Regions from separate parts of the Clostridium nitrophenolicum genome, predicted to be linked through region 1. Evidence: a T-box and tRNA genes for the amino acid it is inferred to sense, from the RefSeq annotation. Region 1 holds a T-box; the other holds one or more tRNA genes.

What was found. The T-box of region 1 lies ahead of gltX (glutamate--tRNA ligase). A T-box ahead of a tRNA ligase gene usually reads a tRNA of that ligase, here a tRNA-Glu.
Region 2: it has a tRNA-Glu gene. The T-box ahead of gltX (glutamate--tRNA ligase) is inferred to sense a tRNA for this amino acid. The anticodon was not compared.

What each region holds. Positions count from the first base shown of each region.
Region 1 covers NZ_AP042469.1:3,141,561-3,158,081, forward strand. The annotation lists gene ACZ5N4_RS14895 (response regulator transcription factor) at 1-73, opposite strand, end outside; gene ACZ5N4_RS14900 (MFS transporter) at 383-1,639, opposite strand; gene ppsA (phosphoenolpyruvate synthase) at 1,725-4,349, opposite strand; gene ACZ5N4_RS14910 (TetR/AcrR family transcriptional regulator) at 4,346-4,960, opposite strand; gene ACZ5N4_RS14915 (D-2-hydroxyacid dehydrogenase) at 5,218-6,180, opposite strand; gene ACZ5N4_RS14920 (AraC family transcriptional regulator) at 6,249-7,118, opposite strand; gene ACZ5N4_RS14925 (LysR family transcriptional regulator) at 7,361-8,254, opposite strand; gene ACZ5N4_RS14930 (DJ-1/PfpI family protein) at 8,408-8,986, shown strand; gene gltX (glutamate--tRNA ligase) at 9,259-10,920, opposite strand; T-box leader at 10,971-11,191, opposite strand; gene ACZ5N4_RS14940 (hydrogenase maturation nickel metallochaperone HypA) at 11,382-11,723, opposite strand; gene ACZ5N4_RS14945 (FAD-dependent oxidoreductase) at 11,805-14,507, opposite strand; gene hypB (hydrogenase nickel incorporation protein HypB) at 14,541-15,212, opposite strand; gene ACZ5N4_RS14955 (oleate hydratase) at 15,275-16,521, opposite strand, start outside.
Region 2 covers NZ_AP042469.1:5,566,746-5,583,266, forward strand. The annotation lists gene fabG (3-oxoacyl-[acyl-carrier-protein] reductase) at 1-184, opposite strand, end outside; gene fabD (ACP S-malonyltransferase) at 200-1,135, opposite strand; gene fabK (enoyl-[acyl-carrier-protein] reductase FabK) at 1,150-2,097, opposite strand; gene ACZ5N4_RS26415 (acyl carrier protein) at 2,149-2,367, opposite strand; gene ACZ5N4_RS26420 (beta-ketoacyl-ACP synthase III) at 2,397-3,377, opposite strand; gene ACZ5N4_RS26425 (MarR family winged helix-turn-helix transcriptional regulator) at 3,370-3,846, opposite strand; gene ACZ5N4_RS26430 (NAD(P)H-dependent flavin oxidoreductase) at 3,923-5,005, opposite strand; gene ACZ5N4_RS26435 (M23 family metallopeptidase) at 5,255-6,244, opposite strand; gene ACZ5N4_RS26440 (DnaD domain protein) at 6,423-7,421, shown strand; gene ACZ5N4_RS26445 (ATP-binding protein) at 7,414-8,397, shown strand; tRNA gene ACZ5N4_RS26450 (tRNA-Thr) at 8,497-8,572, opposite strand; tRNA gene ACZ5N4_RS26455 (tRNA-Asp) at 8,583-8,659, opposite strand; tRNA gene ACZ5N4_RS26460 (tRNA-Val) at 8,669-8,744, opposite strand; tRNA gene ACZ5N4_RS26465 (tRNA-Glu) at 8,756-8,830, opposite strand; tRNA gene ACZ5N4_RS26470 (tRNA-Thr) at 8,859-8,934, opposite strand; tRNA gene ACZ5N4_RS26475 (tRNA-Asp) at 8,941-9,017, opposite strand; tRNA gene ACZ5N4_RS26480 (tRNA-Val) at 9,027-9,102, opposite strand; tRNA gene ACZ5N4_RS26485 (tRNA-Glu) at 9,114-9,188, opposite strand; tRNA gene ACZ5N4_RS26490 (tRNA-Asp) at 9,256-9,332, opposite strand; tRNA gene ACZ5N4_RS26495 (tRNA-Val) at 9,341-9,416, opposite strand; tRNA gene ACZ5N4_RS26500 (tRNA-Glu) at 9,428-9,502, opposite strand; gene ACZ5N4_RS26505 (pyruvate, water dikinase regulatory protein) at 9,672-10,487, opposite strand; gene ACZ5N4_RS26510 (CoA-binding protein) at 10,510-10,881, opposite strand; gene ACZ5N4_RS26515 (hypothetical protein) at 11,010-11,594, opposite strand; gene ACZ5N4_RS26520 (BaiN/RdsA family NAD(P)/FAD-dependent oxidoreductase) at 11,824-13,056, shown strand; gene ACZ5N4_RS26525 (acyl-[acyl-carrier-protein] thioesterase) at 13,074-13,820, opposite strand; gene ACZ5N4_RS26530 (adenylosuccinate synthase) at 13,944-15,230, opposite strand; gene pgsA (CDP-diacylglycerol--glycerol-3-phosphate 3-phosphatidyltransferase) at 15,761-16,303, shown strand; gene ACZ5N4_RS26540 (DUF3006 domain-containing protein) at 16,349-16,521, opposite strand, start outside.

The DNA of each region.
Region 1 (16,521 bases):
CATATCTATTAAGAAAAGTACAAAGTTCATCTCTTATTCTAGAATCATCTTCTATAATAAATACCTTTTCCATAATACACCTCATCCACAGATTAATATTATCTAATCCGCTTTCCTCTACTAATTACCACTTTATTTAAAACCTTACAATATTCTCTTATAGTATATCACTCATTGCAAGTTTTTTTAAATATTAAACTACACTTTTATCTATACCATTAATAATTACCCTCAAAACTTACTTATTTAAGTTTTTAATAAAAATGTACAAATAATATATTACCGCACAAAAATACTCTCCCTACTAGCAGATTTTTATTCTTAATCTGTCTACTTCAAGGAGAGTATATCAGCTTAAATAATACGGTATTCTTATATTTAATTAAAGTTTATGGTTCTTCAATATTGGGACCATAAACACAACTAAAACTAACATCATTAACAAAGCAGCTGTCATTACCGTCCAATGTACAGGAGCCCTATTAAGAATGATTCCATAGACTAACGCACCTAAGGGCATGCCTCCCTTAGTAATCATTCCAACAATCGAAAACATTCGAGACATGTATTCGTTGGGTGTTGCTCTTTGTATAAAGGTCTGCACAGGAACATTGATGAACATAATGGCGATACTTAACAGTCCAAGAACTCCTGCCAGCAAGTCAAAGTACAAAACGCTGCCTCTCCCTAGTATAAACAAACTATGTGGAAACAATAGAAACGAAAAAGTCAGCATTGCAAGCATTAGTAGACTGCAGCCGCTTACAAGTGATTTGGTCATCTCCTTCTCTTTACTAAATAGCAGGCTTGCCAGAATGCTCCCTAGTAGTGCTCCTAATATAATTATCATCTGAAGGTAACCGTATTGTGTATCGGAATATTTCAATTGGGTTCTAAAAAACAAAGGCAATGTAACTGAAAATATTGGCTGGATAACGGCATATATTACCAAGAAAAAAATACACAGTTTAAGTATTACTTTATTAGTTAGAACGAATTTAATACCATCTGAGAAATCTGCTGTTAATCCTAGTACACCAGTGGCTGGTTCTCGTTTTATATGCTTGTATCTGATCAGTAACGAGCTGCCCGCCGACATCAAAAATGAGACTCCATTGATAAAAAACACCGCTGTAATTCCCACTTTTGCATATAATGTGGCACCAATTACCGGACCTAACAGGCTGCCTAAGATTCTAAGGGTTGCAAGATTAGAATTGGCCTTGGTCAGTTCATCCTGAGCCACCAATTGAGGCAGCATTCCTTTAGTAGCTGGGTCAAACAAACCATACAACAAAGACACTACTACCTGCATCGACAGCAGCAAAGTCAGGCTCATTCTGCCCGAATGTGCACCAAAAGCCAAAGCCATTACTGCCGCGGCACTAGCTAAGTCTGTTGCCACCGTGATCATCTTTCGATTAAGCCTGTCCGCAAGTACTCCAGCAAAGGGATAGATTATAAGAGCGGGCACTAAACACAGAAAGGAGAACAACCCAACAGTAGCTGACGAGCCTCCTGAATCGATAATATATAAAGGCATAATCACCATTTGAATTCCCGTTCCCGTATCGGATATCATTCTTCCAAACATAAGTAATATAAAATTCATATTCAAAGCTTTCTTACCTCTTTTCATAAACCCGTCACCTCCAAACCTTTCCACATTATAGAGCGACTCGGTTGAGTCGCTCTTTTAGCATTGTATATTTTGAACTTGTTCATCACAGGATTTCTACGTATCCTTCTTTTCCATTAATCCTTATTCTCTGTCCGTCTTTGATCAATTTTGTAGCATTCTCAACACTTACCACTGCAGGCAGGCCGTATTCTCTTGCAACAACGGCCCCATGAGTCATCATCCCACCTACTTCAGTAACTAAACCTTTAATTGATACAAAGAGTGGAGTCCAACTAGGATCAGTAAATGTTGTGACTAAAATATCTCCTTCTTCTATATCGGCATCCTCCATTTTTAAAACAACCCTTGCACGACCTTCAACAACACCTGTTGAAACCGGTACTCCTGCTAAGGCACCTTGAGGTATCTTGTCTGTATTATACTCACCGGTTATAATCTCTCCCTCAGATGTTATTACACGAGGAGGTGTAAGCTTTTCAAAGATTTCGTATTCCTCTTTTCTCTTAGTTATGATATTGTAATCTAATCGATTTGTTTTAATAACATCCCTAAGTTCATCAAAAGTTAGATAATATATATCCTCTCTATGACCTATTATGCTCTTATGAACTAAAACATCAGCTTCTTTCATAAATGCCTGTTTGATTATCCAGTCATACCATATCAGAACGTACTTGTTAAATTCACGGTAACCGGCATAATTACGTAAAACACTGATTGCCTTCTTTGCCTTCTTGGCTTTTCTTTTTCCACCAGGTAATTTCTCAAGACGATTGAGGATTTCCTGCTCCTTCTGCCTTGCTTCCCGCAGTCCCTGCTCAAATTTGATACTGTGCGCGCCTGGCCCAAAAGCTTTGATATTGCTGAGGATGGCGGGAATAAGTATAGTCGGTCTTTCATTCCATCGCGTCCTAGTTATATCAATTTCTGCCGAACAACGCATACCATATTTCTTGAGAAATGCTTTAATTGAATCACTAACAGCTAAGCCACCTTCAAGCTTGGTCAAATCCTCAAAAAAAGTTTCTTCCTTCGGTTGCTTAAAATATTCAAGCACTGCCGGATACTGCCTTACTACATCAGCAACATCCAAAAGCTCAAGTCCCATTTCAGATGTGACATTATTAGATACGGATTGAGCAAGAGTATCAGCTACATTCTTTTCACCTAGCCATTTTTCAATATTTTTATTTATCCAGTAAGAGGCATAGGCTCCAGCAAAAACCACTCCATAGCTATTGAAAATAGTATTCTTTATTTGCTTCATACTACTAAGAATGGAATTAAACAGTTCATCTCCTGAAACTTTAGTAATACTTTTCTCCAGTTCCAGCATCAGAGTCTTATTATTGCTCATCAGACTTTCCACTATAGCTGGATCGTTTGCCCTATAGTCTTTTATGGTAAGGTTTAACCATTTCAACCACATTGACTTTGAAGACATGGCTGTCTTTCCTCTATACAGCGTTTTGATAAAATCCTTTCGTTTCGTCAGATTAATAAGAGCATTTTTCATTAGAACATCCACCGTATCGAGACCTTTGATAAAAGTCATCCTGCTAAGGGGTGAAGAAAGTTCACGAGATGCATCTATATACAACCTTCCACCCATCTCACTCATCGCAGTGTTGACCATCTGTTTAAATAGACTCTGGAAGAAGGACATTCCTAATGGTCTCATGGCTTCAGTCATCATCTGCCTATGTCCAAAGGAGATATACACATGATTCTTTCCATCCTTAGTTTCTGGTGGTATAGGATACAATGTAGTGATAGGTCGGCTCTGAACAATATAGAAATTATCTTCATAAAGGCACCATTCTATGTCTTGTGGACAACCAAAATATGCCTCAATCTTTCTGCCCATACCCCCTAGCTGTAAAATTTGCTCATCCCAAAGGGTCTGTGTATTCTGTTTTGCAGCCTGAATCTCTTGTTCCTTTGTACCGCCCTTTTCTAGTGCATAGATGGCTAGTTTCTTGGTGGATATCTTTTTATCCAATATCCTGCCTTCCCTCACTTTATAGATATCCGGATTCACTAGACCGGATACAAGAGCTTCACCAAGCCCAAAACTTGCATCTATGGACGTAACCTTTCTGTTGGAGGTGATAGGATCTGCAGTAAACATTATCCCTGAAGCCTGTGGAAAAACCATCTTCTGTATTACCACAGAGAGATAGACCTTGCGGTGGTCAAAGTCATTTTGTATACGGTAAATTACTGCTCTATCTGTGTACAGCGATGCCCAGCACTTTCTGATATGTTTCAGTATGGCATCTTTCCCTATAATGTTCAGATAGGTATCCTGCTGCCCTGCAAAGGAAGCCAGTGGCAAATCCTCCGCTGTGGCACTTGAACGTACAGCATAGGCATTTTTTTCACCAAGCTTTGAAACATATTGTGAAACCTCTTCTACAATATCCTTTGAAATAGATATTCCTTCGATAACCCCACGAGTTTTTTTACTGAGTTCACCGATTTTTTCTCTGTCATCTACCTTTAAAAGGGATAATTGATGAAGCAACGCATTAAACTCCGGATTGTTTTCAACAATTCTTTTATATGCTTCAGTAGTTATGCAAAAGCCATCTGGAACACGTATCCCCTCAATTTTGGACAGTTCACCAAGATTAGCGCCTTTGCCACCTACGACTGGAAGCTTTGATTTATCAATCTCTTTAAAGCCTAGCACATATGAACTCATACATATTCCTCCTTATAAAGATTATTTCTTAGTAAGTCTAAGCACTCCCTAAATTCTTTGAGAAAGGCTTCATAATCAACTTCTGTTTTATCCGATACTTGATTTATATACCCATCAGTAAGCCAAACAAGCATTTTCATAACGAGCTTTGGGTCAATGCCTTCCTTAAATCTTGAATAGTCCATACCATCAAAGGCAATTTTATTTCTAAAACCTTCACCCTTGGCTAAAATGGATTCTTTGTCTTTTTTTACTTCTTCATCCGTTTCAAAATATGCACTTGTTAAAAAGGATGGGATTGCAGGGTGTTTTTTCATAACTGCAAGCTCAATATTAGATGAAAGCTTAATTCTTTCAAAGAAATCAGTGACTGTATAATCAAACTTTTCTTCAACTTCCTTCATAATAATATTGCCGCATAACTCAATTAAATAAAAATATAAGGATTTTTTTGTACCAAAGTAATGAAACACCATAGCTTTTGAAATTCCCGCCGCTGAAGCTATGTCGCTTACTGAGGTTTTCTTATAACCATTGGTGCCAAAGCATTTAAGGGCAGCATCTATAATTGTCTTTTGTTTATCTGCAGGTAAATTAAAAAATTTCTCCATAAGTTTCACCTCTCAAAGTTTATAAACCGAATCGGTTTATTATGATATAATTATATTCCTATAAACCGATTCGGTCAATAGGGTTTTTAACAATATTTTATTCATTAAGTTTAAACTTTAATTTTAATATGTTACTTAGATAAGGTGCTATAAAATTTATACCACTGCTAATATCCTGCCCCTTCGTTAATAAAAAACTGCTGACAAAATATGTTTGTCAGCAGTCTGGGGAAGTCAAAAATGACTTCCCAGGTCTTTTATTTGTTCTGTACCCTGTAGCCAGTTTTAAAATCAACTATATTTTTTAATGGCTCCTGTTTCTTAAAATGCTCAAGGTTTTCAATACTTATGTTAACAATTCTTCTCAAGGTTTCTGGAAGGTGAAAAAATCCTGATATATGAGGAGTAATAACAACTCCCGGTGCATCCCATAATCTATGTTCAGCAGGTAATGGTTCTGGATCTGTTACATCAAGGCCTGCTCCACTAATAATTCCATTTTCAAGGGCATCACACAAATCCTCAGTACATATACAATTTCCTCTTCCTACATTAATAATAATTGCATCTTTCTTCATCAAGTTAAATTTATCCCTATTAAACAAATGGTAAGTATCCTTTGTTCCTGGAAGAGATAAAGCCACTATATCCGCCTTAGGTAAAAGGGTATCCAAGGCTTCCATTGTATATAATTCATCAATATATTCTGGTTTTTGTCCTTTCGTCCTTTTTATACCTATTGTATAACTTCCAAGTGCCTTCATTTTTCTGGCAAAATCCCCTCCAATGTCACCAAGTCCCACAACTAGTGTAGTACTTCCTTCTATTGAAGTAACATTTCCTTCATCCTTCCATATATGTTCCATCTGATTTCTATAATATAGATTCAGCTTTTTCTTTATTTCAAGTACTAGACCTAACATGTGTTCAGATATTGCAAGACCATAAGCACCGGTGGCATTTGTAAGATATGCTCCTTCAGGAATTACACTAACTTCACAGTATCCATCTGTACCTGCACTATTTAATTGCAGCCATTTAAGCTTTTTACTTCCCTTTATGTATTGTGGTGGAACATTGCCAATGATTATATCAGCACTTTTTACAAGTTCATCAGTAATTTCCTTAGTAGATATAAAAATATACTCTGCTTCTGGCATCTTTGACTGAAGTTTTTCTTTTTCTTTATCATTTAATGGAATCACAACTAAAATTCTCATCTATTTTCACTTCCTTTTAGTATCTATTATACTATAATAATTAGCAGTTTAATAAACTTCTCTTTTCTCTATTTTTTAATAACAGCAATCCAGATCTCTTGATGATTTTCCTGCATATAGCACTCAATAACTGGAAGATCAGCTAACTCATATCCTGAATTAGGAAGCCATTCTCTGTAAAATTGTTTATAAACTCTCTGTGTTGCCTCAGGTAATTCTCCATTAGCTTCAAAAATTGCCCATGTTGCAGCAGGATAAGAAAATTCCTTCATTCCTTCAAGTACTGGAACATGTTTGCAACTTGGTACATCAACGTGATTTGTTACTCCAATAATATATTCCATTTCCTCTGATTCTCCCCATTGCCCACCTTGGGCGATTCCTAAAAATCCTGAAGGTCTATAGTCAGGAAAATTTTCAAAGAACATTTTCATAGTTCCATCCTTCCATGAGTTTTCCCAAATCTGCGGAATTACTTCAAAGGCTGTTGATGTTTTTACTTTGTGTGATACTCCCATTACTCTAAATGCAGGCCATTGTTCAATTTGATAATTCATATGATTTTCTCCTTTTATTGTAATTTGAAAGGAGAGCTTAGGACAGGATTTCAATTGAACTGTTCCGTTCCTAACACTTGAAGGCAGTACTCCATGAAAATTTTTAAATGCCCTAGTAAATGAATCTTGAGATTCATATCCATATTTTAAAGAAATATCAATTATTCTTTCTGTACTATTTAATAAATCAAAGGCCGCCATGGTTAAACGTCTGCTTCTTATATATTCAGATAATGGCTTGTCTGCTATATATGAAAACATCCTTTGAAAATTATAAACAGAACATCCAGCAATTTTTGAAATAGCTTCATAAGATATTTCATCGGCAAGATTTCTCTCTATATAGTTTATTGATTCATTCAATCTTTCAACCCAATCCAATCTTCTCACTCCCAATTCAATAATATCTTTTTTACAATAACCCTACTCGATATTTGGTGCCGCATTTTGTAGCTTCATTCTTATTAATTTATTTTAACTTACTATTCTGCATTATATATATTTTATATCAATTAAATAAAACTTACCACATTAAACCTTACATGGTAAGTTAATCAATTATATCACTAATAATCTCTGTATTCTAAAAAACCGTATTAGAAACTTATGAATCCACTCTATCCTTATTTCCAATTACTAGAGTCTTCTAATGTAATTTCTATTAATTTACTCATTGGTAGTGATATACTTTTATTTTTATGGTACACAAGTTGAGTTCTAAACTTACCAAATGGTTCTTTTACTTCAATCATCTTAAGACTTCCATCCTCTAACTCATTTCTAACTGCATAAAAAGGCAAAAAGGAAATTCCTAATCCACTCATTACACACTTTTTAATAGCTTCTATACTTGAAAATTCTAAAGGACTTACATATTTTATTTTTTTCTGTTTTAAGTAATTTTCATAGGCTATTCTAAAACTACACCCTTTTTCACTAAATATGATACTTTCTTTTGCCTCTTTACCCTCAAAATTCTTTGATAAAAATTCTAAATCTGCATCTGATGCACCAATGATACCCATACATTCATCATTCAAATTTTTAACAACTAAATCTGTATCCATAATTTCAGGTTCAATAGTAAAGATAATATCTAACTCTCCACTATGTAGTTTGCTTCTTAAATCGCTACAAATTGAATTCTTTAAAATTATGTTTACTTTTGGGAAGTTTTTTCTGTATTCCTTTAAGATTTTTCCTAAACGGTATATGGATAGAGATTCCCCTGCTCCAATAATTAAATCACCAGATACACCATTCTGTTCTGATGTTATGTTCTTAATTTCTTTATATACATGTAGCATTTGTTTAGCGTATGGAACTAACTCCTTACCTACATTAGTCAAAACAATTTTTTTACCTAAACGGTCAAATAAGGCTTTCCCTAATTCATTTTCTAAAATTTGAATATGAGATGTTATAGTGGACTGAGCATAACCTAAATGATCTGCTGCTTTTGTAAATCCCTCAAGTTCAACTATAGTTATAAATGTTTGCAAATGCCTAATTTCCATCAATCTCATTCCTTTATACTCTAAATATATAATATTACAATATCATATATTTCGATTATTTACTTCATTTATTTCAATTTTACTGATGGTATATATAAAGTTATAATTAAGAAAACCAAATATCAAATATATATTAAAAGGAGATGTTTAAGTATGAAGAAAGTATTATTACTTCTTGCCAATGGTTTTGAAGCCGTAGAAGCAAGTGTTTTTACTGATGTTATAGGTTGGAATAAATCAGACGGTGATGGTACTACAGATTTAATAACCGTTGGAACGAGAGAAAAATTGAAATGTACCTTTAACTTCACAGTGATCCCGGAAATGCACATCAATGAAGTTAACATTGATGAATTTGATGCACTTGCAATACCAGGAGGATTTGAAGAGGCAGGATTTTATGAAGATGCTTATAGCGAAGACTTTTTAAACATAATCAGAGAATTTGACAGAAGAGGAAAAATAATAGCTTCTATTTGTGTTGGTGCACTGCCTATCGGAAAAAGTGGAGTACTAGCTTACAGAAATGCCACAACATATAATTTTGGAAAAAGACAAAAACAATTATCTGAATTTGGCATAAATGTTCTTGGTAATGAACCAATTGTTGTAGATAAAAATATAATCACTTCCTATAATCCTTCAACTGCTTTCGATGTGGCTTTCAAGCTTTTGGAGATGCTTACATCTAAAGAAAACTGTGATAATGTTAAGAAGCTAATGGGGTTTTAGTAAAATAGCAAAGTGTAAAGCTATTATTTAGAGCAAAAACCTAAAAGGTGTGTTTTATCAAGTTCAGGATGGCAAGCCACCTTCACAAGGGTGGCTTTACCTTTTCCATAAAGTGAAACTTACTTCAGGTGGGGTTTTAGACCCCATCTGAAGTTTAGTTGAACGAATCCAGGGACGTAGCCGCTCTTTACTCCCACCTTGGAGAGGATGGGAGTATTAGAGCGGGTAGTCATCGGATAAAACGCTAAGTTTTAAACTTGCCTTTTATATACCTATATTTCTAAAAACTTTTCAAATCTTTCCTTTACTTTATCTTCACCTAATATACTCATAATAGTGTAAATATCAGGTGTATTGCTTCTATGTGATAAAGCTGCTCTTACCGCACCTGCAACATCTGAAATCATACCTTTAAATTGGTCTGGATTTGCTTTATATTCTTTTCTATTTGCACAGTATCCTAGCTCCAAACCAATTGCTTTTAAATCTTCAAACCATTCCTCTTGGCTAGTAGCATTAACATTGTATTTATTAACGTATACTTTTATTATTTCTTTTGCTGATTCTAATGTTAATGTCTTTGGCAATTCAACTTGTTCAGCAGTTTCTTTGTAGAATAATTCATCAAAGAAATAGAAGACTTTTTCTTTTACTTCATCCCACTTAGCATAGTCTTTTCTTGGTTTTGGACCCTCTTTATCTATATTAAATATTTCTTTAGACATTTTTTCATTAGCTGCAACCAATTCATACATTTCTGCATCGAATTCTTTTACCCAAGCTACATAGTTATCGTAAACTACATCTGCTTTCATTTTGCTAATAACATTTTTACTTACATCATTTAATTTTACTATATCGAATAAAGCTCCTGATTTGCTCATTTTGTCTAAATCTACTTGGAACTCATGATAATCAGCTGTAGGATTTTCTTCTCTCCACTCTTCAAAATTTGAGTTTATAATATTTAATAAATATTCGATAACTGAAACCGTTGGATATCCAACTTCCTTATAATAAGAAACAGCAGCTTCAGCATCTTTTCTCTTTGATAATTTTCTCTTTGAACCATTATCATTTTTCATTATTGTTGGAATGTGAGCATATTGTGGTCTTTCAAAACCTAATATTTCAAATAATTGAACGTGTATAGGTAGTGATGATAACCACTCTTCTCCTCTTATAACATGAGTAGTTCTCATTAAAGCATCATCTATAGCATGTGCAAAATGGTATGTTGGTAATCCATCACCCTTTATTATAACAATATCTTGATTATTTTCTGGGAATGATATATCACCTTTTATTAAATCATGGAACTCAACCCTATTTTCTATGTTTCCTGGTGATTTTAATCTTAATATGTACTCTTCGCCTGCTTCTATTTTAGCTATAGCTTCTTCTGGAGTTAAATTTCTGCACTTAGCATATTCTCCATAATATCCTGGTGTTATTTTTTCAGCTATTTGCTTTTCTCTTAAAGCTGTTAATTCCTCAGGAGTACAGAAACATGGGTAAACCAATCCCTTAGCAACTAAATCCTTAGCAAAAGTCTTATATATTCCCGCTCTTTCACTTTGTCTATATGGACCATATTCGCCCTTAGAAGTTTCTTGTCCTGTCATCCCTTCATTAAAATCCATTCCAAAGTTATTCATTGTTTGGATTGTATCTTCAATTGCACCTTCAACTTCTCTTTTTTGATCTGTGTCCTCTATTCTTAAATAGAAAATACCTTCACTTTGACTTGCTAATCTTTCATTTACTAAAGCTGCAAATACTCCTCCTATATGTTGAAAGCCTGTTGGTGATGGCGCATATCTAGTAACCTTTGCACCTTCTTTCAAATTTCTCTTTGGATATTTTTCAATATAATATTCTGGTGTCTTATCAACACTCGGAAATATTATATTAGCTAATTTTTCTAAACTCATTCTTCTTCCTCCTAAAAACAGTATAAATATAAAAAACTTTCGCCCTAAAACCATAGGACGAAAGTTAATTCCGCGTTACCACCTAAATTGATTAAGTAAACTTAATCCACTCATTATCTCTATACGGGGAGAATACCCTAAACCTACTACACAATAAAGCTTTCAGTTTACGCTCCAGAGCTTCTTTCTATAGAATCAAATATTAGGCTTCCACCATCCCTAACTCTCTTTAAATTAATCTCTATATACTATTCTCTTTCAACGCAATTATTAACATTAGTCTTTACAAAATATAGTACTATTATACATATACTACTGATTATTGTAAATAGTATACTTCATTTATATTTATAAATGCTTATTTAAACAATGACCTCATTTACCTATGGTAGTCGAGTAGAGAAAGCCCTCACGAACTTTTCCCCGCACCGGTTCACTGTATCTAACCTAACGACATCTTTTTAGCAGGCAATGATTTCCTTAATCATAAACTCTTTTCCACATAATAACTCCCAGTGTCTACTTCCGCAGTTTGGGCATGTGTTATTATTCGCAATGAGATTAAAAACTTTATTACACTTTTCGCAAATAGCATTGCCTGGTAATATCTCAATTTTTAATTTCGCATCCTTCAACAACGTACCATCCACTGCAGCTGGATAACAGGCTTCAATATATCTCGGAATCATCGATGAGAGCTCACCAATTTGGAGAACCAATGTATCGATTTTTGTTAATGCATTTTTTCTTGCGAAATTTTCAACAGTTTCAATGACTTCAATCAAAACTCCCAATTCATGCAAATGAACTCACCTCTCTTGACAAAGTATAAAGAACGGGAGAACTCGTGCTCTCTCGTCTTTTACTTCATATAATTATGTTAATTATTCTGTCTTGCCTTTTTCTCTGGAGAAAACTGATTCCAAGGATTTTTTTACCTTTTTGACTACAATTCTCCCCTTACGTTTGATGGCATATTTTATAATAGTAGATTTCATTTCTTTCAACTCTACACCAGCACTATCATATTTTCTTACCAATGAAATTGCGTCAAATTTGCACTTTGTAGTACAAACTCCACAGCCTACACATTGATAATCATCCACAACCACAGCTCCACAACCAAGGCATCGCTCTGTTTCCTTCTTTACTTGTTCTTCTGTAAATGTAGTACGCAAATCCTTAAAGCTTTGTTTTGATTTGTTGTTTCCATCCACATGAGGTGCTTTTTGTCTAGGTAGGCGGTCATAGCCGTCAAGGTTTAAGTTTTTCTTATCAAGAGGATGGTATTCCCTCTCACGGCTTATTGTCAAATTATCCCCATGGACATAACGATGAATTGAAATCGCGCCTTGCTTACCTAAAGCAATGGCATCGATAGCAAACTTAGGACCTGTTACCACATCTCCACCAGCAAATACATCTAGCTCTCCTGTCTGGAAAGTGAGAGGATCAGCTTTTGCTGTCTTATTCGGATTTAATTCTATTTTGGAGTCTTTTAATAATCCACCCATATCGATTCCCTGACCTACTGAAATCAGGACATTGTTTGCCTTAACAATCTTAGTTTCATTTTCATAAAATCTAGGATTAAACTTTCCATTTTCATCGAAGACAGAAAGGCATTTTTTGAATTCTACACCTACAACACGTCCATTTTCTTGAAGTATTCGCTTTGGCCCCCAGGAATTGTTGATAGCAATACCCTCTAGTAGTGCTTCATCAATTTCTTCCTCAAGGGCAGGCATTTCTTCCCGGTTTTCCAAACAATACATATCTATTTGTGAAGCACCAATTCTCTCAGCAGTCCTGGCAACGTCAATAGCAACATTTCCTCCACCAATGACGATAACTTCTCTCTCTATTTTTAAATCCTCACCTAGGTTTACTTTACGTAAGAAGTCTACACCAGTCATTACGCCTTCAGCTTCTTCACTCTCTAATCCCAGTTTTTTGCCAGATTGAGCACCAATTGCTATATAAAACGCTTTGTAGCCAAGTCTTCTGAGTTCATGAAGGGTAACATCATTGCCAATCTCAACGCCTGTTTTAAATTCCACTCCTAATTCTTTTAAAACTTCAATTTCGGAATTTACTATTTCTTTTCCTAATCTAAAGGATGGAATTCCAAGTGTTAACATACCACCAAGCACCTTTTGCTTTTCAAACACTGTTACTTGGTATCCATCAACAGCTAGGAAATAAGCACAAGAAAGTCCTGCAGGTCCTGCACCCACTACAGCAATTTTTTCTGGCCTTTGCGCTTTCTTTTCAGGTACAAAGCGTTGATCAGAATTTAAATCCTGATCTGCAATGAATTTTTTGATATCATCAACGGCAATCGGCTCATCCACACCTGATCTTGTGCAAGCAGATTCACAATTTCTTGGACAAATACGTCCGCAGATTGCTGGGAACGGATTTTCTTTCTTGATAAGCTCTAGTGCTTCCCTATACCTTCCTTGAGCTGCCATCTTAATATACCCTTGAACAGCTATGTGAGCTGGGCATTCAGATTTACAGGGGCTTGTTCCGCTTTCAGCAACAACTTTTCTATGTCGATAATCAGGATTCCATTTGTCTGGTCCCCACTCCGTATCATATGGCGTTTCTCTTTCTTTCAAAGTGACAGGGTTTTTGTTGGTACATAAATTTGGGCCCAATGTTAATGCATTGACCTGGCAATTTTCCACACATTCTCCGCAAGCAACGCATTTATCCCGATCTACTTGTGCTACATAGTTTGATCGAACAAAATCAGGGTTTCTAAAAAGATTTGCATTTCTTAAAGCTAAGCAAGAACAACCGCAGCAATTACAAATGGCGAGGGTTTTTCCCGGTCCGTTTGCATTAGGTATCTGATGTACCATACCTTCTTTTTCCGCTTGTTTAACAATGGCAAAGGCCTCTTCTTTGGTAATACGTCTGCCTCTTCCTGTACGAATATAAAAGTCAGCAGCTGGACCAAGCTGAATACACATCTCTTCAATTGTATGTCCACATCCTTCGCCCATGGTTCTTCTGACTATACGGCAGGCACAATCTGTAGCAGAGAAAGTGTCATGTTTATTAAGAAGATCTGCAATTTCCTCATAAGAAGCCCTTCTAGTATCGCCCTCAATGGCGCTTTGTATGGGGATAACTCGCATTATCCCTAGTCCTGGAGGAACGTTTCCTGCCAACATCCCACCTACTTTTCTTGTATATTCTTCAAAGCACTCAGCAATTACTGGATACTTTTCAACATTTCCCTTATTCACAACCATGTATTCCATGACACCAGGAACAAAGAGCTCAAGAAAATATTTGTTAACACCATTTTCTGGTTCTAATTTAATAACACCATCAACTGCCAATTGGAATAGGATTCGCTCTACTTCCTCCACTGGTTTACTACAGAGAACGGCAACTTCCTCTACGCTTTTAGGTTTGCGAAACTCCAAACAAAGTGCTACTTCTGCCATTTCATTCGTAACAACCGGCTCTATAATTCTATATTCTGGGTCTTTTGGCGTTACCTTTACTAACCCACCAGTAATCCCACCAGCAATCTTATTCGCCAGTTCGAGTACTTTTTGTTTTACCATATATACTCCCCCCAAATAAAATTTAATTACCTACTATTCTTCATTCCAATTTTTGACTTCTGTACGTAACCACTTAACCCATGTATCAATTCCTTGGCCAGTTTTAGCAGAGATTGGAATAACCTTAATATTGGGGTTTAATTTTTTTACACGTTCTTTAACTGCCTCAAGATCAAAATCAAAAATACCTATTGCATCGATCTTGTTAATTAATAAAACATCAACAATAGAAAACATTAAAGGATATTTCAGAGGCTTATCATCTCCCTCCGGTACACTTAAAATCATGGCATTTTTTGATGCACCAGTGTCAAATTCTGCTGGACAAACCAAATTTCCTACATTTTCTAAGATGACGAAATCAACACCTTCTGTTCCCAGTCCCAATAGACCTTGTTTTGTCATATCTGCATCAAGATGACACATCCCACCTGTGTGCAATTGGATTACCTTAGCCCCGGTCTGAACAACAATATGAGCATCGACATCTGAGTCAATATCCGCTTCTAAAACGCCAATATTCATTTCATCTTTCAAAGCTTCAATAGTTCTTAAAACAGTTGTTGTTTTACCAGAACCTGGTGATGACATCAGATTCAATAAAAAGGTCTTATCTTTTTTTAATTCTTCCCTAAGCAAATCTGCTTGTCGATCATTATTCTCAAAAACACTTTGCTTAATCTCAAGAACTTTAAATGTATCCATATAATTCCACCTCCATTTGATCCTAAGTTTTATTTTTACTCATTTCTTCATTTAAAAATATATTAGATTACATTATACCTTTTTAATAACTCTTCAATAACAGTTCCCGAAATCTTCTTTAATGCTTTCTTCTTAACAAAATTCAAAGGGAATGGCAATTTTGTATCAATAGGCTTCTTGCCATCCATCATCTTTACTGTAGAATCCAGCAATACACGGACATCATAGCATGAAGCAAAGACCTCTGGAACACCACGATCTATGTCTAGCAATGTGTAAACTGCTTCCATAGCTGTTCTCACTGAATATTCCGTTGTAAACACCGTGTCACGTGGTGTATCGGCGAACTGACCAATGAAAGCAAAGTTCTCACTTCCATCTGGCACAACCTTAGGTCTGTCACCTTCTCTTCTTGGCATAAAGAATGCCGTAACATATGGCATCACACAAGGTATGCATCGTGCAGAATTTGCAGCTAGCTCGTGAATCTTGGATTCAGGCACACCTATATGATAAAGCCATTCTTCTGTAATTTCTAAGCCTGTACATTCCCGCAGTGGCTTCTTGATATAATTTCCTAAAGTTTCGGAGAATAGACCGTATACCCAAACCACAAGCTGGTCTTTAGGTTGTTCTTTGAAATGAGGCTGTCTATTCAAAGTATAGCTCATAAGCCAATTTGAGTCTTTTATCGTAATGATACCGCCAGTAACAACCTTTCCGCTAAATGGATCACGTTTGCAAATTTTTTCAATATATGGAGGTATTCTGTTATCAAGTGTTGTAATTGTAGCAGATTCCCAGAATGTTTTTTCTGTATTAGTACAGAATTTATCAGGTTTACCAAAGGCTGTGTCTTGCTTCGCAATGTTTCTCCAAAGCTCCCAGCATCCTGATATAGATCCATTAAACTCTGGTGCGTGGTAATGGTCGCCAAGGGTAGAATTTTCTGTACAGCTTCCATTAGTAATGAACACTAAATCATTTTTAGTAAGTCTAATACATACTTCCTTGCCGCCATGCTTATAAACAATTTTCTTAGCAAACTTTTTGCCATTTTTAATATCAAAAACAACATTTGTTACTATGGTATCATATTGGAACTGAACGCCGTGGGCTTCAAGGTATTTTACCATTGGTAGAATTAATGACTCATATTGATTGTACTTGGTAAACTTCAAAGCAGATAGGTCTGGCAAGCCGCCGATGTGATGAATAAATCTCTGAAGGTATAGTTTCATTTCCAATGCGCTGTGCCACTCTCTAAAGGCAAACATGGATCTCCAATATAGCCAGAAGTTAGAATTAA
Region 2 (16,521 bases), 2.4 Mb from region 1:
GAACTGCTATAGCCTTACTTCCTTTACTTTCAATTTCTTTAATTACATCTTCAACGGATTTAGAATCGCTTCTATAGTTAAGTACTAAATTTGCACCAAGTTCTGCTAGTTTAACCGCTATAGCCTTACCAATTCCACGACTAGCTCCAGTTACTATTGCCGTTTTTCCTTTTAAACTTTCCATATGCTATTCTCCATTCTACTTTTTTAATTTCTCTATAGTACTTTCTAGAGATTTTAAATCTTGAACATTTAAAATTGTAGCTTTTCTATTTATTTTTTTTACAAAGCCACTTAGTGCCTTTCCTGGACCAATTTCCACAAAAGTATCCACTCCCATATCCATCATTGTTCTTATACTATTTTCAAAAAGTACTGTGCTCATTACTTGCTTTTTTAGATATGGTTTTATATTATCCTTATTCTCAACAATCTCTCCAGTAACATTTGTTATTACAGGAATTTTGAAATTATTTATAGAAACATCCTTAAGCTCCACTTCTAACTTTTCTGCCGCTGGTTGTAACATTGATGTATGAAAAGGACCACTAACAGCTAACATTACAGTTTTTAATGCTCCCTTTTCCTTTAATTTTTCACAAGCAGCTTCAACAGCTTTTACTTCTCCTGCAATTACTATTTGGCCTGGGCAATTCAAATTTGCAGGTTCAACTACACCTATATTAGAACATTCATCACATACTTTTCTTATACTCTCTTCATCTAATCCAATAATAGCAGCCATAGTACCAATACCTTGTGGTACCGCCTCCTGCATATACTTTCCTCTCTTTTTAACTAACTTTACCGCTTCTTCAAATTCTAATGCTCCACTGTAAACTAAAGCAGAGTATTCACCCAAGCTTAAGCCTGCAGTAACATCAGCATATACGCCATGGCTTTCTAATGCCTTAAGTGCTGCAATGCTTACAGTTAAAATAGCAGGCTGAGTATTTTCTGTACTATTCAACTCATCCTCTGGTCCTTCAAAGCACATTTTACTTATAGTAAGTCCTAGAGCTTTATCAGCACTTTCAAAAACTTCTCTGCACCCTTCTATATTATCATATAATTCTTTTCCCATGCCTACATACTGTGCTCCCTGACCTGAGAATAAAAATGCTATTTTACTCATATAGTCCTCCTAAGTTATTTAGCTCCAAAAATTTGGCTAACATTTTTTAATTGTGTTTCTGCTTCAGTAAATATTTCTTCTATTATTTCGTTACAACTTTGCTCTTTACAAATAAGTCCTGCTATCTGTCCAGCCATTACAGACCCATTGTCAATATCACCTTCGCGTACAGCTTTGGAAAGAGCTCCTCTACCAAGTTCCTCAAACTTTTCTAATCCAGCTCCCTCTTTTTCAAGTATTTGAAACTGTCTAGTTAATTTATTTCTTAAAACACGCACTGGGTGACCTGTAGGTCTACCTGTAACCTGTGTATCAATATCTTTTGCGCCTAGTACCTTATTCTTGTAGTTTTGATGAACAGTACATTCATGTGCAACTAAAAATCTTGTGCCAACTTGTATTCCTGCTGCTCCAAGCATAAAAGCTGCAGCCGCTCCTCTTCCGTCACCTATTCCTCCTGCAGCTATTACAGGAATATTTACAGCATCTACTACCTGTGGAACTAATGCCATAGTTGTAAGTTCGCCAACGTGTCCTCCTGACTCGCAGCCTTCAGCAATAACTGCATCTACACCAGCTCTTTCCATTCTCTTTGCTAGTGCCACTGATGCCACTACAGGAATAACCTTTATACCGTGCTGTTTCCACATATCAATATATTTACCTGGGTTGCCTGCTCCAGTTGTAACTACTTTAACTCCTTCTTCACAAACCATTTTAGCTACGGCCTCTGCAGTCTCACCTAAAAGCATTATATTTACTCCAAAAGGCTTATCTGTCATTTGCTTAGCCTTTCTTATTTCATCTCTTACCCATTCTAACGGAGCATTTCCGGTTATAATACCGATACCTCCTGCATTAGATACTGCTGCAGCTAAAGAACTATCTGCAATCCAAGCCATACCTCCTTGGATAATAGGGTACTTTATACCAACCATTTGGGCAAATGCGGAATTGATCATATTTTTTCCTCCTGATCATATATAAATTTATTATTTCACATTAGTCTACTTTTATATTTTTTTCTCAACAAAGTTTACTGCTTCCTCTACAGTTTTAATTGACTCTGCATCTTCTATTTGAACTCCAAATTCTTCTTCTATTTCAATTATTATTTGAAATAGGTCTAACGAATCTATACCTAGTTCTTTAAATGAAGTGTCTATTGTTATATCCTCTTCACTTAATCCTAGTTGTTCTGCCATTATTCTTTTTATTTTCTCAAATACCATTTTGTCCTCCATAGTTTAAATGAATTTTCCTACCATTCTATTATTAATCCACCGTAGGTAAGACCTGCTCCAAAGCCTATAAGCAAAATCTTATCTCCTGTTTTTAACATATTTTTTTGTACCATTTCATCTAACGCAATAGCTATACTGGCTCCAGATGTATTGCCATATCTGTCTAAATTAATATAAAATTTTTCTTCACTTATACCTAATTTTTTAACTGCAGATTCGATTATTCTATAATTTGCTTGATGAGGAATTATATATTTTATATCTTCAATTGAACACTTTGCATCTTCTAAAAGTTTTTCCACTCCCTTAGTCATAGTTCTAACTGCAAATTTAAATACTTCTCTTCCATCCATCTGTATTTTATAATTTTCAGGGATATAAGCAGTTTCCTCTCGTACGTATGGATTGATAACTGGCATAGCTCCACAAGTTAGTGCATTTCCTTTACTTCCTTCTGAACCAGTATATACAGCCAATACTCCACCCTTATCAGAAGCTCTGAGTACAGCTGCTCCTGCACCATCACCAAATAGAACACATGTATTTCTATCCTCCCAGTTAAGGGCTTTTGACATTGTCTCAGCTCCTACTACCAATATAGTTCTAGCAGCTCCAGTAGTTATAAATTGAGTAGCTACAGTTATTCCATAAATAAATCCTGAACAAGCAGCTGATAAATCAAAACATGTAGCATTTACAGCATTTATATTACCTTGTACCATACAAGCTACTGAAGGAGTAAAGCTATCTGGTGTAATTGTAGCTACAATTAGTAAATCAATATCTTCAGGTTTAATATTAGCCATTTCAATAGCCTTTAGTGCTGCTTTTGTAGCCATATCAGATGTATCTTCGCCTTCAGATATTCTTCTTTCTTTTATACCAGTTCTACTACTTATCCATTCATCACTGGTATCCATAATACAGGATAAGTCTTCATTAGTAACAATTCTTTCTGGTACATAACTACCTGTACCTATTACCTGTACTTTATTCATTGCCTTTCTCCTTTAAGTTAGTATTTAAGTTATATTTGGATATAAAAAATTTATTAATTTTATCTAGGGCTTTCACCAAAGTTTCCTCTTCCTCTTTTGTAAGTCCTTCAATGCTTCCCTTGACCATATCAGAATGAAACTTTCGATGAACTCTATAAGCAAGCTTTCCTAGTTTTGTCAGTTCAATATATACTATTCTTCTATCTTCTTCACTTCTTTTTCTTTCTACATAGCCTTTTCTGACTAGATGACCTATCGCTGTAGTCAGCGTTCCTAAAGTAATATGCAGCTGACATGCAACTTCTGTCATAGTTCTTGGCTTATACATTCCTATTGCTTCAATAGTATGTATTTCTGTAACGGATAAATCCCTAAAAGAACCAGATTGAAGAGCGTTTTGTTCAATTTCTAGTATATCATTAAAAATGCCTACTAAAAGCTCATTTAAAACGCTAATACACTTAGTCACATAATCACCACTTCTAAAATTTAAATTAAATAAGACACATGAAAATAAACCTGCTACTATGCAAGTAGCAGTACTATTATTTACAATCAACTAAACTTTTTTCAGCATCACCAACAAGTTCATTTATTAAGTCTTTTACAGTAACAATCCTATCTATTCTATACGCGCTGCTTCCAGCAAAAATAAGACCGTCTTCAATATTGCCTTTAACTGCTTGTATTAAAGCTTTTGAAATACAATAAGGTGTATCTTTTGGATTACACTTTTTCAAACAATTATAGCATTTCTTAGGGCTAATTCTTTCTATTTCTACTTGATTGATGAATTCATTTTTAATGGCTCTTCCAGGAAGGCCTACAGGACTTTGTATGATTTTAATATCTTCCTTGCTTGAATTTACATATGCTTTTTTATATTCTAAATGAGCATCACATTCTTCAGTTGCTACAAATCTTGTTGCCATTTGAACACCTGAAGCACCTAATTTTATAAATTTAGCAATATCTTCTCCAGTGTAAATACCACCTGCAGCCACTACAGGGATCTTTGATCCATATTCTTCTTCAAAAGGTTTTAAAGCCTCAATTACTTCAACTACAATTTCCTCTAAAGTTAATTTTCCTTCTCTAACATCATCAGCATGAAATCCTAAGTGTCCGCCTGCCTCCGGTCCTTCAACTACAACCATATCAGGAATTTTATTATATTTTTTAATCCAATGCTTTGTAATAACTGAAGCTGATTTTCCTGAAGATGCAATCGGTGCTATCTTAACATTACTTCCCTCAACTAATTTAGGTAATGTCAAAGGAAGTCCTGCGCCAGAAATTATTATATCTACTTGTTCCTCTACGCAAGCCTTTACCATTTCATCATAGTTATTAATAGCCACCATAAGGTTAACTCCTACTATTCCTTTAGGACTTAACTCTTTTGCCCTTCTGACCTCATTTTTTAGTGCTCTAACATTAGCTTCTTTAGTATTAGTTTCAAAATCTGGTTCTCTATATCCTATTTGAACTCCAGATATTATACCAATACCTCCTTCATTTGCTACCGCTGATGAGAGCCTATAACCGGATACCCCTACACCCATACCACCTTGGATAATAGGTACCTCCGCTTTTAAGTCTCCTATAATTAATGGAGGTAATTTCATTTGATCGTCCCCTTTAAAGTTATTTTTATCATCAAATATTTTGATAGTCAAAGTATATATTAAAAAAGAGTATATGTCAATGTTTTTTCCATAAAAAGTAAATAAAACATTGCTATTCCTCTATCCTAAATTGTTCTTAAACAATTGAATTTTGCAGGATTATTTATATAGCTTACATTTATTTGCTTTGAATTTTCACAAATAAGTGTAAGCTATTCCTGTCAATTATTTAATTTTTAATACTTTATATTATTTTAAATACTTTATAGGGTCTTGAGGTGCCCCATCAACTCTAACCTCAAAATGTACATGAGGTCCAGTGCTATTACCTGTACTTCCTACTTTTCCGATATTTTCGCCTTTTTTAACTTGCTGACCTTCATTTACATCTATATTGCTGCAGTGTCCATACACTGTTTGTACTCCTACTCCATGATCTATCTTAATAACCTTTCCATATCCATCTTCCCATTTTGCATAAGCTACTTTTCCATCCATAGCAGCATGAATGGGATCTCCCATAGGTGCCCCTATATCTATGCCATTGTGCATTTTCCCCCATCTCATCCCAAAAGGTGATGTTATAGTTCCTTTGGATGGGAAACTTACAAAGCTAGTTACACTTGATGCCCTTGAGAGGCTTACATTTTTTACTCCATTAACTTCTTTTTCTTTTGAAAAACATATGAGAGGATTACTAGGGTTTTCTTTTGCTATTTTTATTGTTTCTTCTATTGTACTTATATCTTTAATGTTAGTATCTTGTTTTACATAGGTTATACGATTGTTTAACTTAAATGTTCCATCTTTATCTTTTTCTTTATACTCATTTTTAATTATATCCAACACTTTAATCATTTCACTTTCATTAGCAAGCACTCCAACTTCTCTGCCATCTGATTTCATTAAAACCGTTGGTATACTCGTTCTACTATTTTTTACAATTGAGTTTTTAATTGCGCTGCTATCTGCTATATTTTCATTTTTAATTGAAACCTCTTTAAAAGTTATATCATCCTTTAATGTAACTTTTCCGAACCTCTTTTCTAAATCTTTTTCTATATTTTTCTCGACATTATAAAAATCTTCTTTGTTTTTTACATAGGCTAACGGCTTACCATTCATATATACTTGATAAGCATTAAATTTATTGTAGTATATGTATTGGCCAGATACCATAGTAGTAATTACTATAGACAAACTAGCTAATATTGCCTTAGCCCTATTACTAAGTGACAAACTGATCATCCTTTCATTATGATATTTTTGCTCTCACTTCTTTATTTTGCCTTATTTTTAAGAAATTATTACATGTTTTGTAATTTTTTTTAATTGTTATACTACTTCTATTTTGTTATAATGATTTATTAGAAACTATTTTTAACACTAAACATAGATAAAGGTAGGTCATGAAATTATGAGCACTTTCGTATTCAAAAGTGGTAATTCAAACTATACTCCGGTGAGTAACATTTTTATAGATAAATTTATGCCAAAGGCCCGAGGAGAGTTCGTTAAAGTATATCTTCTAGGGCTAAAATATTGTGTTTCTGGTGAACTTGGAGTAAGTTCTCAGATAATGGCTAGTGCCCTTCATCTTCTAGAAACTGATCTTTTAAATGCATGGAATTACTGGAGTGATGAAAATGTGGTTAAAATAATTCCTATAGATAACATGGGAAATTACAGTATTGAATTTTTAGATTTAACAAATTCAACTAATGAAAATCAAGAAGATATAAACTTACTTGAAGAATTAGATAAGAATTCTACAAAGGATATGCTTCAAGATATAGAGAGACTTTTAGGGAGACCCCTTTCATCAAAAGAAATGACTATGTACATAAGCTGGCTAAAAGATTTTAACTTTGGCCATGAAATCATACTTCTTCTAATTCAATATTGTGCTTCAAAAGGAAAAACAGATTGTAGATATATAGAAAAGATAGCAATTGCATGGTTTGATGCAAAAATTAAAAACATAGACGATGCTCAAAGCTTTATAAAAAAGCATGAAGATAAGTGGATTAAGATAAGAAAGATATTAGGTTACTTAGGTATAAAAGATGCGGAAATAATGAAGCCACAAGAAGATATGATGCATAAGTGGATAAATACATATAATTTCCCACTAGATGTAATATACAAAGCCTGTGATGTATGCTTTCAGCGAATTAATAAGGCTGATTTTAAGTATATTGATGGAATTTTGGGCAGTTGGAACAAAGAAGGACTTAAAACTGTGGAAGACATAGATTCAAAAGATACTAAAAAAACTTATTACCCAAATAACTTTAATAAAAATAATAATGTGAATAAAGCTACAAACAGCACATTTAATAACTTTAAACAGCGTAGTTACAATTTTAAAGATTTAGAAAAAAAATTATTAGGATGGGATAACAAAGATGATTAAAGGATATCACTCCAATATAATGAAGATATACGAAAACATAAGAACTGCTGAAGAAAAAGCGATTAAAGATAGACGAAAAGAAATTGAAAAAAAAGTGCCAGATGTTTTAAATATAGAACGTGAAATCGGTAAACTTTGCGTTAAATTATCAATAAGTATACTTAATAATTCAGAAAACAAAGATGAATATCTTAATGAATTAAAAGAAAAAATAACTGATCTTAGAATAAAAAAGTCTGAATTACTAGTTAGAAACAATTATCCCTTAGACTACCTGGAACCTCAATATAGGTGTATTAAATGTAAAGATACAGGTTTTGTTGGAACAAAAAAATGTAATTGTTATAAACAAAAACTCGTAGAGTTATATTATGAGAATTCCGATTTGAAAACTATACTCACAAAGAATAACTTCGAAAATTTTAATATTGAACTTTATCCTTCTAGAAGGAACATAAATGAACCAATTAGTCCAAGAAAGAATATTGAAGAGATTGTATCTAAGTCATGGAATTTCATTGAGAATTTTTCTTTATCTCCTGAAAATCTATTGTTTTATGGAACTCCTGGTACCGGAAAAACCTTTTTATCAGATTGTATTGCTAAAGAGCTCTTAGATAGAGGTTACCTGGTAGTCTATAGAACCTCGGAGTCCCTAATTCAGAATTTAAAACATATAAGATTTAATAATGATGAAAATTTAGAGGATTTACTTATAAATTGTGATCTCCTCATATTAGATGACTTAGGTTCTGAACAGATAACTGATTTTTCTAAAACGGAGCTATTTAATCTGTTAAACAGAAAGCTATTAAATAGAAAAAAAATGCTAATATCTACAAATCATGATTTGGAAGAACTTCTAAAAATATATTCAGAAAGAATCTCTTCAAGATTACTTGGCGACTTTACTTTATGTAAGTTTTTCGGAGAGGATATAAGAATAGGTCAAAATATAAAAGGTAAAAGATTTTAAAATAACGATAGGCACTATTAAATTATAGTGCCTATCGTTGTGTAAATTTAAGTACTTACATAAAAAAACAAGCTGCATATAAAATATGCAGCTTGTTTTTGGTGCTGGTTGCAAGAATCGAACTCGCGACCTACTGATTACAAGTCAGTTGCTCTACCTGCTGAGCTAAACCAGCAAATTAAATATGGCGACCCAGAAGGGACTCGAACCCTCGACCTCCGGCGTGACAGGCCGGCACTCTAACCAACTGAGCCACTGGGCCATATATATGTGGTGGGCACAACAGGGCTCGAACCTGTGACCCTCTGCTTGTAAGGCAGATGCTCTCCCAGCTGAGCTATGCGCCCACATATTAAAATGGTGACCCCTAGGGGAATCGAACCCCTGTTACCACCGTGAAAGGGTGGTGTCTTGACCGCTTGACCAAGGGGCCATGCTAATTTAAAGATAATTTTATTAAATGGTGCTGGCAGCAAGAATCGAACTCGCGACCTACTGATTACAAGTCAGTTGCTCTACCTGCTGAGCTATGCCAGCAAATTATGGCGACCCAGAAGGGACTCGAACCCTCGACCTCCGGCGTGACAGGCCGGCACTCTAACCAACTGAGCCACTGGGCCATAAATATATGGTGGGCACAACAGGGCTCGAACCTGTGACCCTCTGCTTGTAAGGCAGATGCTCTCCCAGCTGAGCTATGCGCCCATATATTATAATGGTGACCCTTAGGGGAATCGAACCCCTGTTACCACCGTGAAAGGGTGGTGTCTTGACCGCTTGACCAAAGGGCCATATTAGATTTTCATGTTATAAATTTAGACCTATAATACCATCATAATTATTTAATATAAATAATTATGGCGACCCAGAAGGGACTCGAACCCTCGACCTCCGGCGTGACAGGCCGGCACTCTAACCAACTGAGCCACTGGGCCATAATATATGGTGGGCACAACAGGGCTCGAACCTGTGACCCTCTGCTTGTAAGGCAGATGCTCTCCCAGCTGAGCTATGCGCCCATATATTATAATGGTGACCCCTAGGGGAATCGAACCCCTGTTACCACCGTGAAAGGGTGGTGTCTTGACCGCTTGACCAAGGGGCCATATTTATCTTTTCAGTTCACTTGTAGCGACCCGACATAGACTATAATACAAGATATTTATCAAAGTGTCAACATTTTTTTTATATTTTTTTATACTATATTATGGTTTTTGTCTAAAGCCCTTCAAAATCAGGGCTTTAGACAAAGTTTTGTATCATCTTTTTATATTTTAGTACTGCTTTAATCCCATATAATCTATATGTTCCATTATTATTAATGCAGTATCTTCTATAGCTCTTTTTGTGACATCTATAATTTTACAATTAAGCTTTCTCATAAGCTTATCTGCAAATTCCAACTCATCTAAAACTCTTTCTGCATTTGCATATTGTATCTCTGTAGATAATTTAGAAAACTTATCTATTCTATGTCTCCTTATTTCAATAAGATGCATTGGGTCTATTGTTAACCCTATTATTTTCTTTCTATCAACTTCAAACAGTTCATTAGGTACTGGTACTTCTGGCATAATAGGTATGTTTAATGCCTTAATTCCTTTGTTAGCTAAATACATACAAAGTGGTGTTTTAGACGTTCTTGAAAGCCCTACTAAAATTACATCCGCATTTTTAATACCTGAATGATCTTTGCTATCATCATACTGAATAGCAAATTCCATAGCTTCTATTTTTTTATAATATTCTGAGTCCATCTCCCAAACTGCACCTGGCTTATAATCAGGAAGCTTGTTCAAAATTCTAGAAGCAACGCTGATACAAGGACCTAGTACATTCATTATGTGTATACCAGTTTCTATACATCTTTGGATTAAAAACTCTCTAACATCAACTAAAACTATTGTTGATATAATCATAGTATTTTCTCTGTCTTCAATTTTGTTTATAAATTCATTTACATCTTCAAAGCTTTTTATGTATGGTACTCTCTGAACTTTTATATTATCATAGAACTGACAAGCAGTTGCTCTTGCAACTTGCTCAGCAGTTTCTCCTATAGAATCTGATACAGCATATATCGTAAACATTAATAGACTCCCCCTTAAAAACTTATAACCTAGAAAGTTCTACAAGCGCACATCCTTCTATAGCTATAATACCCTTATTTCTACATAAACTCAATATTTCTTCACTTTCTGCTCCAGGTTGTATTAGCACTTTATTTATATCAAGTTTAGCAGCACTTTCCATTACTTTTAACCCTTGTATAGGATTTATGCATAAATCTATAACATCTATTTTATAATTCACCTCTTCTAGTGTCTTATATACTTTACCAGTAGTATCTCTAGGATTTACCCCCTCTACATTAAAATTAGAATCTCTCAAGCTGCTTAATATTCTGAATGCATATTTACTTTCATTTAGCACATCACCAACAACTACCCAATTTTTATAATTTAATAATTCTGAAGCTTCCATATAGCACTTTTCCCCTTTCAATAGTAAATTTTAATTAAGGCATCTGAAAGAAAATAACAAGTGAAAGATGCCTAACCCTATTATAAATATTATATACAAAATAGAATTAAATATAAAAAACTATCTTACTAATTATTTAATAAGATAGACTCATTTTTGATTATACTATTACTAATGACATTTTTTAACGTTTTTTCATATTTATTTTTTAAAATTTGCCTTTCTTTAATCTCATCTTCTAAAGCTTTAACCTTTAATTCATATTCTTTCAAGAAATTACTTAAATTAATTTCCTTTATAGTAAAGCTAAAGTTATCTCCATATTTTTGACCTATTGAACTAATTTTAAATGTTCTTAAGTTATTTATAACTATGAGTAAATTTTTTTCCCAAATTCCTTTTTTAATAAACTTAAACTCGTCTTCTAATACATCTATTTGCTCAACTTTTCTTCCAACGATATCTTCTATAAAGTTTATAAGTGTAGGATAGAAAGCAAATGTCATACCTTTATTTAGCTTTATCTTTAATATGTCTTCATACTGATTCAAAATCTTCTCAGAATCATTCTCGAATATAAGTTCTACTTCATCCCTTCTAAGAACCTTTTTATCATCATTTATTTGAACTGCAACGAAATCATAGTTTATGCTTAGAACCTTCAAATCTCCTTTAGTACTATCTATAGATTTATTTAATATTTTAGCTCTCATAAAAAAATTCCTCCTCACTAAATATATTTTCAAGTGCGAGCAGGTCTAACATGTGATTATTTTTAGAATTACTGTACTATAATTATAACAACTATACTCTCTTCATTACAAATGTAATTTAAGCCCTGGTTTCTACATAGTGGATTATACCTATAAAAATTCTATTACCAAAACTATATTTTTACGATAAAATAATATAGAATAATTCGATTACAAGGAGTTGTTGTCTTTGTTTCATGAAATAATAATAGTAGGCGGCGGTGCTGCTGGTATCATAGCAGCAATTACTGCTAAAGATTCTGGAAAAGATGTTGCAATATTAGAGGGAAACAGCAGAATAGGAAGTAAAATTCTTTCAACTGGAAATGGTAGATGTAATATAACAAATAGCAATATTTCTTATTCAAAGTATCATAGTCAAAATCCTGAATTTTTTAAGTTTGCTTTAGACAGTTTTAAATTAGATGATACCACTAATTTTTTCTATTCTTTAGGTCTTCCCTTAGTTACTTTAGAAGATGGAAAAATGTATCCGTTATCACTTCAAGCATCTTCAGTGCTTGATATATTTAGATTAGCTATAGAAGATCGTAATATTCCTATATACCTAAATTCTAAAGTTAACAACATAAAGAATAGCTCTAAATCTTTTAAGCTGTTTACTGAATCCAATGATGTATATGAGTGTAAAAAGCTCATATTATGTTGTGGTGGCAAATCAGCCCCTAATACTGGTTCTGATGGATCAGGCTTTAAGATAGCTAAATCATTAAACCACAATATAATAAGTCCAGTACCAGCCCTAGTACAGCTTAAATTAAGCTATAAAAATCTTAAGGCTTTGTCTGGAGTAAAATTCAATGGCTTTGCTGAAATATTTGTAGATGGTATTTCTAAAAGACGAGAGTTTGGAGAAATATTATTTACAGATTACGGAATATCCGGTCCCCCTATACTTCAACTGAGTCGTACTGCTTCTGCGGCTTTATCTGAAGGGAAATCTGTGAGTCTGACTATAGATATGATGCCTGATTTGAATAAAGAAAATCTAATAGAGTTTTTAGAAAATCACTGGGGAACATTTAGTTACAGAAGTGTTTATAATTCCTTTGTTGGAATTATAAATAAAAAAGTTATTCCTATACTTTTAAAAGAGGCCTCAATAGATAATATACATAAACTCTGCTGCGAATTAGATTGGAAGGAAAAACAACAGTTACTAAGTCTACTTAAAGAGTGGACTTTTTCAGTGTGCGACACTAACTCATTCAAAAACTCTCAAGTAACTGCTGGTGGTGTAGATACAAATGATATAAACTCTCAAACTCTTGAATCAAAAATAATTAAAAATTTATATTTTGCAGGTGAATTACTTGATGTTGACGGGGATTGTGGAGGCTTCAATTTACAATGGGCATGGAGTTCTGGATTTATAGCTGGAAAAAATGCTGCTGAAAAATAAGGTCAGCAGCATTTTTCTTATTTCTCCCATTGGGTTTGAACTAAACACAACTGTTTATCTTCTCCATCAACAACTCTATGGAAGCATGTTATATTATTTTCATTTGTCTTTATTTCTACTAAGACCTTTACTGTATCTCCATATTTAGTTTCTTTTTCATAGACTGTATTTATACTTGTAATTACATAGTTGTTTACTATATCTAATGGTACAGCCTCTATAGCCCATTCTACATATTTTACATTGTTAACATGTCTATTTGTATCTATGTCACTATACCTTACTTGAAAGACTTTTTCACTATGTATTTCTAATGGCTCACTTATTTTTTCTATATCAAGAATATCGTTTTTATCCTTAGGAACTCTATAGGCATTATACATTTCTTCTGTCACTCTTATAGCTCTTCTTTTTTCAATATCAATTAAGAACCATATAGATTTGGCTTTCCCTATAGTGTTTCCATTTAAATCTACTATCTCAAATACCCTATATGCATAAAACTTTTTAAAAGAATAAGGTTTAGTTATTATTCTAACCTTTTCTCCATACACAGGGTATCTATACATATCTATATGCCATTTATAAAGAACCCACGCTATACCATGTTGTGTTAGGTAGTCTATTCCAACACCTATGTCTTCAGATTGTCTTATAGCAATATCCTGAAGATAATTCATTAAATTTGTTATAAGTAATCTTTTTTTATAGTCTATTTCGTAATATTGAACTTCATATTCTCTTTCTGTCACTATCTCACACATAGAACTACACCTCTCTATATATCATAAATTTATTTTATAATATATTTCTAAACTTTTCCATAAATTTTCATCAAAATAAAAAATTCAGGGTATAATTCTATTATACACCTGAATTTTTTTAAGTTATATATCTGTAACTTCAATAGTTTGATCTCTTCTTGGTCCTACTGATACTATAGATATTTTTGTACCAGTAAATTCTTCTATTTTCTTTAGATATACTTTAGCGTTTTCTGGAAGATCATTATAACTTCTAGCATTTTCTATACTTTTATCCCATCCATCAAACTCTTCATATATTGGTTCACACTTAGCTAAATCTTCAAGACTTGCTGGAACGTAATCAATAACTTTTCCATCAAACTTGTAACCTGTACATACCTTTACCTTTTCCATTCCTGCTAGAGTATCTATTTTAGTTACAGCAAAACTTGTAAGACCAGAAATTCTTGCAGTAGTCTTAAGTATAACTAAGTCTAACCATCCACATCTTCTTGCTCTTCCTGTAGTTACGCCATATTCATGTCCTTTTTCTCTTATCCAATCACCAGTTTCATCAAATAACTCTGTTGGGAAAGGTCCCTTACCAACTCTTGTTGTATATGCTTTAGCTATACCTACCGCACTAGTTATCGCTGTAGGACCAACTCCTGCCCCAGTACATACACCACCAGCTATGGTGTTAGATGATGTTACATATGGATATGTACCATAATCTATATCAAGTAATGTACCTTGTGCACCCTCAAATAATACTTTTTTACCTGCTTTTATGTTGTTAAATACTTCAACTGATATATCTTTTACAAAAGGTCTCATTCTCTCAGCATATTCCAAGTACTCATTATATATAGCACTAAAGTCTAAACTGTCTCCTCCGTAAATTTTTGTTATAATATCATTTTTAGCATCTACATTATCCTTTAATTTTTCTTCAAAAACTTCCTTGTGCATTAAATCACAAACTCTTATACCGCTTCTTTCCATCTTATCAGTATAACATGGTCCTATTCCTTTTCCTGTTGTTCCTATATCCTTTTTTCCTCTAGCTTTTTCTTTTATACCATCAAGTATCTTATGATATGGCATTATAAGCTGTGCTCTATCACTTATCATTAGTTTTTCTGGAGTTACATCTACTCCAACACCTTTTAAATAATCTATTTCTTCAAATAAAGCTTTTGGGTCTACAACTACTCCATTACCTATTACGTTTAATTTAGTATCATAAAGTATTCCTGAAGGTATTAAATGAAGTTTATATTGTTTATCTCCAACCTCAACGGTATGTCCTGCATTGTTTCCACCTTGAAATCTAACTACAACATCTGCACTTTCTGCAAGATAATCTGTCATCTTCCCTTTTCCTTCATCTCCCCATTGGGCTCCTAAAACAATAAATGCTGACATAAAAATTTCCTCCTCTTTTATTAAGTTAGCTACACTTAAGCATTGACGAATATTTATTGGCTTACTATATCTCTAGTCATATCAACTTCGGTAACATAATATTTTTAATATACCTGTACCGTAGTTTATATATCTTTATTGACGCTTTTTTATTATATATTTCTTTCCTTATATACTACTAATATGCCAACTTAACATTAGTATATACAGTTTATAAGTCTGTAAAAATTATTACTAATCCTTTATCGATTATCTTATAATTCTTTACATGGACACATGCATCCTATTTAATCCTATCAAAAGTGAATAGTTCAGTCAATATAAATACGAATATTAATTAATAAATTTAAATTAAAATTCGTAAATGTTTTCAATTTAGCTTTTTTATATTCATAATCTTATAAACATCTTTCATTTTTCAGTTAAAAGAATTAAAATATATTTATCTGCTATTTAATACAAGAAACTCTTTATTATTCATAGCATACACTAAAACAAAAATATAATTACTTTTATTTTGGAGTGATATTATGAATTTACCAAACATTCTCACTCTCTTTAGATTACTTTTAATTCCTATTTTTATTTTATTATTTTTCTCAAATGTGCCTAATAACCTATTTTACTCTATACTGGTGTTTCTGACTGCTGGATTGACAGATATATTAGATGGCTATTTAGCACGAAAATACTCTCTAATAACTAAACTAGGCATAGTATTAGATCCATTAGCTGATAAACTTATGATATTAACTGTTTTAAGCTGTCTAGTAATAAAGAATTATATACCTTTGTGGATTCTTATAATAATTTCTATAAAAGAAGTCTCTATGATATTCTTTGGCATAATATTATATAATAAAAATACCGTAATTCCATCTAACAAGTTTGGAAAGCTTACAACTATATTATTTTACTTATCTATATTTACCTTAACTATTAATATAAAGTTAGGTACTTATCTTATATATTTGTCTGTTGTAAGTGCGTTAATAGCTTTTGTTAATTACTTTATTTTGTATTATAAGAATAAACAATTATTAGGTAACAATGATAAGAATGTACAAAAATAAAAGGCTAGAATGAAACCTTCTCAGTTTCACTCTAGCCCTTGACACTTATTCCCACATATCTTTAGATAATTTCTCTATTACATTTTTTCTTTTTTTAGTTTCTTCATAATCTATTGTTATGTGTTCTCCTATACTGAGAACATCACCTTCTCTAGCTTCTTTTGGTATTTTGTTTACTTCAATGTTTATTACCTTGCTATCATATAGTTCTACTATTG